DNA from 2 places in the Streptomyces sp. IBSBF 2435 genome. Region 1 is predicted to be linked to the other one. Evidence: riboswitches for the same ligand, from Rfam matches in the RefSeq annotation. Region 1 holds a riboswitch; the other holds the start of a gene.
The links. Region 1 has a riboswitch for glycine ahead of gcvP (aminomethyl-transferring glycine dehydrogenase). Riboswitches for the same ligand answer to the same signal wherever they lie in the genome.
Positions count from the first base shown of each region.

Region 1 (3,512 bases):
GGCCGGTCTTCACCACGACGACCTTCATCCCGGCCATCACCGCGCTGGCGGCGTTGGTGCCGTGGGCGGAGGACGGGATCAGGCACACCGTACGGGCGGTGTCGCCGTTCGCCCGGTGGTAGGCGCGCACCGCGAGCAGTCCCGCCAGCTCGCCCTGCGACCCGGCGTTCGGCTGGAGGCTGACCTTGTCGTAGCCGGTGACCTCGGCGAGCTGGTCCTCCAGACCGCGGATCAGGGTGAGGTAGCCCTCGGCCTGCTCGGCGGGCGCGAAGGGGTGCAGCGCGCCGAATTCGGGCCAGGTGACCGGCTCCATCTCGGTGGTCGCGTTGAGCTTCATCGTGCACGAGCCGAGCGGGATCATGCCGCGGTCCAGCGCGTAGTCGCGGTCGGCGAGCCGGCGCAGATAGCGCAGCATCCCGGTCTCGCTGCGGTGCAGGTGGAAGACCGGGTGGGTCAGATACGGCTCGGTACGCGCCAGGCCGGCGGGCAGCGCGTCCGGCGCGGCGCCGTCGAGCGCGTCGAGGTCGGTGCCGCCGTCCGCGCCGAAGGCGGCCAGGACGGCGGCCAGCTGGGCGCGGGTGGTGGTCTCGTCGCACGCGATGCCGACCAGGTCGGCGTCGGTCTGCCGCAGGTTGACCCCGGCGGCGCGGGCCGCGGCGACCACCTCGGCGGCCCGGCCCGGCACCCGGGCGGTGAGCGTGTCGAAGTAGCCGTCGTGCACGATCTCCACACCGGCCGCCCGCAGCCCCGCGTCCAGTACGGCCGCGTAGCGGTGGGCGCGGCGGGCGATCTGCGCCAGGCCCTCGGGGCCGTGGTAGACCGCGTACATCCCGGCCATCACGGCGAGCAGCACCTGGGCGGTGCAGATGTTGCTGGTGGCCTTCTCCCGGCGGATGTGCTGCTCGCGGGTCTGCAGCGCCAGCCGGTAGGCGGTGTCGCCGTCGGCGTCGACCGAGACGCCGACCAGGCGGCCGGGCAGGTTGCGGGCGTAGGCCTCGCGCACCGCCATGTATCCCGCGTGCGGTCCGCCGAAGCCCATGGGGACGCCGAAGCGCTGGGTGGTGCCGACCGCGATGTCCGCGCCGAGCGCGCCGGGCGAGGTGAGCAGGGTCAGCGCCAGCAGGTCGGCGGCCACCGTGACGACCGCGCCCAGGGCGTGCGCCTGCTCGATGACCGGCCGCAGGTCGCGGACGGCGCCGGAGGCACCCGGATACTGCAGCAGCACGCCGAAGACTCCGCGCTCGGCGATCTCGGCGGGGATGCCGTCGCCCAGGTCGGCCACCACGACCTCCACGCCGGCCGGCTCGGCGCGGGTCCCGATCACGGCGGTGGTCTGCGGGAAGGTGTCGGCATCGACCAGGAAGACGCCGCCCCTGACCTTGCCGACCCGCCGGGACAGCGCCATCGCCTCGGCCGCCGCGGTGCTCTCGTCCAGCAGCGAGGCACCGGAGGTGGGCAGTCCCGTGAGGTCGGCGACGACGGTCTGGAAATTGATCAGCGCTTCCAGCCGGCCCTGCGAGATCTCCGGCTGGTAGGGCGTGTACGCCGTGTACCAGGCGGGATTCTCCATGACGTTGCGCAGGATCACCGGCGGGGTGAAGGTGCCGTAGTAGCCCAGGCCGATCATCGGTGCCAGCACCTGGTTGCGGTCGGCGAGCGCCCGCAGTTCGGCCAGCACCTCGGCCTCGGTGCGGGCGGCGGGCAGTGCGAGGGCGGCGGCGCTCCTGATGCTGTCCGGTACGGCCGCCTCGGTCAGCTCGTCCAGCGAGCCGTAGCCCACCTGGGCGAGCATCTTTGCCCGGGCTGCGGCGTCCGGGCCGATGTGGCGGCGGGCGAAGGGCAGACCGGCTTCGAGTTCGGCGAGCGTGGTACGGGGTGCGATCGGATCGTTCATCTGCGGAGGCCTCCTGGTCTGCGACGACCTTCGGGGGTGCCCGGCTCGGCACCCGTACGGCCTCCCCCTCTGTCATCAGTACCTGAGAGCTTCGCCGTCCCCGCGGGGACGGCTTTCACCTTCGGTGAAGACCTGTCCCGCGAACGGCGCTCCCGGGGCGGGTCCTGCTTTCCAGAGTGACCTCGCCCCTGCGGTACGGATGCCTGAGAGATTCCGGGGAGGATTTGCTCCTTCGGCGCCTCCGAACCGCCGCTGCGGCACGCTTTCGGAGGACTCTCCCGCATGGGGTCTACGGCTGCATCCAGCCTACCAGCGCGTTCTGGACAGCGGCGGACCCGACATTCGGGTCGACATCACCCGCGATGTGGCTTTTGGTGGTAACCAACAGCTGTCGCCGTTGGTTGGAGGGACCGTGCAGACCGATATCGATCCGCGAAGCCTCATCGGCCGCCGCGCCTTCGACCGTGACGGTACGAGGATCGGCACCGTGGACGAGGTGTACCTCGACGACGCGACCGGTACACCGGAGTGGGCGGCCGTGCGGACCGGCCTTTTCACCCGCGACGCGTTCGTACCGCTGGAGCCGAGCGAACTGGTGGACGACGGCCTCCGGGTGCCGTACAAGAAGTCCCTGATCAGGGATGCTCCGGACTTCGGCGTCGGTCGGCATCTGTCACCCGAGCAGGAGTTGCAGCTCTACCACCACTACGGCATGGACGTGCCGACCGTCGCGGACCAGGACAAGGGGCCGCCGCCCGACTTCGGCGAACTCGCCGGCGGGGACCGGCGCCCGAAGGACAGCAGCTAGGGCCGGGCCCCGGCGGCGGCTACAGCCCCGCCGGGGCCTGGCGGCCGCTGAGCGGGAGCGGCTCGGTCCTGGACAGGGCGGGATCGTCCACGGCGAAGGTGCGCACCCGGCCCGGCACGGTGTCGGCGGGCACCTCGAAGCGGACCGTGACCCGGCCGACCCCGCTGCCCTGCACCCACCCGGCGCCGTACTCGGTGTGCTCGACGTCCTGGCCCGGCACCCAGCGGCTGGCCCGTTCCGGCTCCGGCGGCGGGGTGACGGGCAGCTCGGGCGGGGCGTCCTCGCCGGGATCGGCGCCGGAGTCCGAGTCGCGCAGATTCTGGGCCGCCTGGGCGAAAAGGTCCTCCTGGGTGAAGTCGGCGAGCCCGGACACACCGACGCCGAGCAGCCGCACCCCGCCGGTGGTGTCGACGGCCTCGGCGAGCCTGCGGGCGGTCTCCTTGACGACGGCGGGGTCGTCGGTGGGCGCCCGCAGCGTCTCGGAGCGGGTCAGGGTCGAGAAGTCGTACCGGCGGATCTTCACCACCACCGTCCGCCCGGAGCGGCCGGCGCCGCGCAGCCGCTGGGCGCAGCGGTCGGCGAGCCGGTCGATCTCGTACCGCACCCGGGCGCGGTCGTTGAGGTCGGTGTCGAAGGTGTCCTCGACGGAGATGGACTTCACATCGCGGTCGGCGACCACCGGCCGGTTGTCGAGCCCGGCTGCCATCGCGTGCAGCGAACTGCCGTGCGCCCTGCCCAGCAGCCTGACCAGCTCGGGTTCGCCCGCCTGTGCGATCTCGGCGACGGTGAGGATGCCGGCCCGCCGCAGAT
Region 1 covers NZ_JAJSYW010000031.1:9,347-12,858, reverse strand. The annotation lists gene gcvP (aminomethyl-transferring glycine dehydrogenase) at 1-1,894, opposite strand, end outside; glycine riboswitch at 1,957-2,074, opposite strand; glycine riboswitch at 2,076-2,185, opposite strand; gene V7E46_RS08825 (PRC-barrel domain-containing protein) at 2,307-2,702, shown strand; gene V7E46_RS08820 (DNA polymerase IV) at 2,722-3,512, opposite strand, start outside.

Region 2 (3,512 bases), on a different contig from region 1:
CGGGCCGCGTAAGGGAGTTGACCGCGGGTGCGGTCTCAGTCCCGGCTGTAGAACGGTCGCACGGCCTCCAGCATCCAGTCCCCCACCGGGTCCTGGGCGATGTCGAGCAGGATGAGGTGGACCGGCCACGGCAGCGGCGCCGCGCCCAGGGCGCGGCCGAGCGCGTCCATGGCGGCGGCCCTGTCCTGTTCCTGCCAACTGTCCAGTTCGACGCCGACGAAGAGGGCGGGCGGGTCCTCCTCGACCGCGGCCATGGCGCGGCGGGCGCTGAGCACCATCGGGCTGACGGCGTATTCCGCGGCGGCGACGGCCAGGAAGTCCACGGGCTCCTCGTCGGGGGCCGGCTCCCACAGCCGCACCCTGGCGCCGCCAGGGCTCTGCTCGCCGTACGCCCCGATCCGCTCGGCGCGGCACAATTCCGCGACGGCGGCGGGCGGCAGCGGCACTCCGACGGCGCCGCCAGGATTGACGGCGATACCCATCAGCGGGGGCAGGCCGCGGGCGAAGTCGCGTACCGGTGCGACAGTGCAGGACATGCCTTCCGCGGCCTGCCGGAACTGCTGCTCGGAGCTGAAAACCGGCACATAGGGCGCGCCGCCGAGCTCCAGGGTGGGCAGGTCGAGGGCGACGGAGTCGGGCGCGCCGCCGTTGGGCAGCGGCACCCATACGTGCGACCGGCCGAGGACTTCCAGCAGCCGGGGGGTCGCCGAGGGATTGCCGAGGCTCGCGGCCAGCACTTCCTCGAGCTCGTTCGCCGGCCATATGTAAGGTGCCGGATTCTCCATGTCCACCCTTGTCCGCGCTTGTGCCACTGTCGGTGCCCGTGTCCTGCCCGGAAACAGTAGCGGCTGAGCGCCCCCGGCGCCCGGGCATGCAATGATGGCGGCACAATACGCATACCGGCCGTTGGAGGCCGCGCGGGAGAGTTCCGGCCCCACCACCTGGGGCCGGGCGCCGAAGGAGCAAGTCTTCCCTTGAATCTCTCAGGCACAGATACCGCGCGGGCGAGGCAGATCTGAAAAGCGGGCGGGCCGTCACCGGTCCCGCCCCACCCAAGGTGCAAGCCGCGGCCCGCAGGGGTCACGGTGAACCTCTCAGGTTCCGATGACAGATGGGGAGGCCGGGGTGAACACCCCGACCGCAGTCCGTGTCCCCTGTCCGCCGCCTTTGGGAGCCCTCTCGATGACCGAACCCTCGAACGAACCGCTGAGCGCGCCGCCCGCCGCTTCGCCGCGCCGTACCGCCCTCGACGCGGTGCACCGCGCGCTGGGCGCGACCATGACCGACTTCGCCGGCTGGGACATGCCGCTGCGGTACGGCAGCGAGCGCGACGAGCACCAGGCCGTACGCAACAGGGCCGGCCTTTTCGACCTGTCGCACATGGGAGAGATCACCGTGACAGGGCCGCAGGCAGGGCAGGCGCTGGACCACGCCCTGGTCGGCCATCTGTCGGCGCTCGCGGTCGGCAAGGCCCGCTACACGATGGTCTGCGCTCCGGACGGCGGCATCCTGGACGACCTGATCGTCTACCGGCTCGCCGAGCAGCGCTATCTGATCGTCGCCAACGCCTCCAACGCCCAGACGGTGCTGGACACGGTCGCGCTGCGCGCGGCGGACTTCGACGCGCAGGTGACCGACGACCGGGACGCGTACTCCCTGCTGGCGATCCAGGGTCCCGCCGCGCCCGGCATCCTCTCCGCGCTCACCGACGCCGACCTGGCCGGGCTGCGCTACTACGCGGGGCTGCCCGGGACCGTGGCGGGCGTGTCCTCGCTGATCGCCAGGACGGGCTACACAGGCGAGGACGGCTTCGAGCTGTTCGTGGCGCCGGCCGATGCCGAGCGGCTGTGGCAGGGGCTCCTTGCGGGCGGAGCGGACGCCGGCCTCGTGCCGTGCGGGCTGTCGTGCCGCGACACCCTGCGCCTGGAGGCCGGGATGCCGCTGTACGGGCACGAGCTGACCGCGAAGGTGACGCCCTTCGACGCGGGTCTCGGGCGGGTGGTGAAGTTCGACAAGCCTAGTGACTTCGTCGGCCGCGAGGCGCTGACCGCGGCGGCGGCCAGGGCCGCGGACGTCCCGCCGCGCAAGCTCGTGGGGCTGGTCGCGGAGGGCCGCAGGGTGCCGCGGGCCGGCTACGCCGTCACGGACGCGTCCGGCGCCCTCATCGGCGAGGTCACCTCGGGCGCGCCCTCGCCGACGCTCGGAGTGCCCATCGCCATGGCGTACGTGGACGCGGACCATGCCGCGCCGGGCACGGAAGGGGTCGCGGTCGACATCCGGGGCAGCCGTGAGCCGTACCGCGTCGTGGCGCTGCCCTTCTACCAGCGCGAGCGCTGAACCCCCCGACTTTTTCCACAGGCGCCCGGTTGTCCACAGCCTGCCGCGTCGGCTTCGTCATCACCTCTTCGCATACGGGAGAATTCCGTCATGAGCATCAATCCTGAGCAGCTGCGTTACAGCAAGGAGCACGAGTGGCTCACCGACCCCGCGGACGGCGCCTCGACCGTCGGCATCACCTCGCACGCCGCCGACGCGCTCGGTGACGTGGTCTTCGTCCAGCTCCCCGAGGTGGGGGCGACGGTGACCGCGGGCGAGACCTGCGGCGAGCTGGAATCGACCAAGTCGGTCAGCGAGCTGTACGCCCCGGTGTCCGGCGAGGTCACCGAGATCAACCAGGATGTCGTCGATGACCCGTCGCTGGTCAATACCGCACCGTTCGAAGGAGGCTGGCTGTTCAGGGTGAAGGTCTCGGACGACGGCGCGGAGCTGCTGACCGCGGCCGAGTACGACGCCTTCATCGCGGCCTGAGCCCCCGCCACCACCCGTACACCAGGAAGATCCCATGTCGCTGCTGAACCAGTCCCTGCACGACTTCGACCCCGAGGTCGCCGCCGAGATCGACGCCGAGCTGCACCGCCAGCAGTCCACGCTGGAAATGATCGCCTCGGAGAATTTCGCCCCGGTCGCGGTCCTCGAGGCCCAGGGCTCGGTGCTGACCAACAAGTACGCCGAGGGCTACCCCGGTCGCCGCTACTACGGCGGCTGCGAGCATGTCGACGTCATCGAGCAGCTGGCCATCGACCGTGTCAAGGCGCTCTTCGGCGCCGAGGCCGCGAACGTGCAGCCGCACTCGGGCGCGCAGGCCAACGCCGCCGCGATGTTCGCCCTGCTGAAGCCGGGCGACACGATCCTCGGCCTCGATCTGGCGCACGGCGGGCACCTGACGCACGGCATGAAGATCAACTTCTCCGGCAAGCTCTACAAGGTCGCGGCCTACCACGTCGACGGCGACACCGGCCTGGTCGACATGGCCGAGGTCGAGCGGCTGGCCAAGGAGCACCGGCCGCAGCTGATCATCGCCGGCTGGTCGGCGTATCCGCGGCAGCTGGACTTCGCCCGCTTCCGGCGGATCGCCGACGAGGTCGGCGCGTATCTGATGGTCGACATGGCGCACTTCGCGGGGCTCGTCGCGGCCGGGCTGCACCCCTCGCCCGTACCGCACGCGCATGTGG
Region 2 covers NZ_JAJSYW010000012.1:30,206-33,717, reverse strand. The annotation lists gene V7E46_RS04370 (enhanced serine sensitivity protein SseB) at 36-785, opposite strand; glycine riboswitch at 909-1,009, shown strand; glycine riboswitch at 1,010-1,121, shown strand; gene gcvT (glycine cleavage system aminomethyltransferase GcvT) at 1,183-2,337, shown strand; gene gcvH (glycine cleavage system protein GcvH) at 2,428-2,808, shown strand; gene glyA (serine hydroxymethyltransferase) at 2,843-3,512, shown strand, end outside.
Region 2: another riboswitch for glycine. It lies ahead of gcvT (glycine cleavage system aminomethyltransferase GcvT); the one in region 1 lies ahead of gcvP (aminomethyl-transferring glycine dehydrogenase).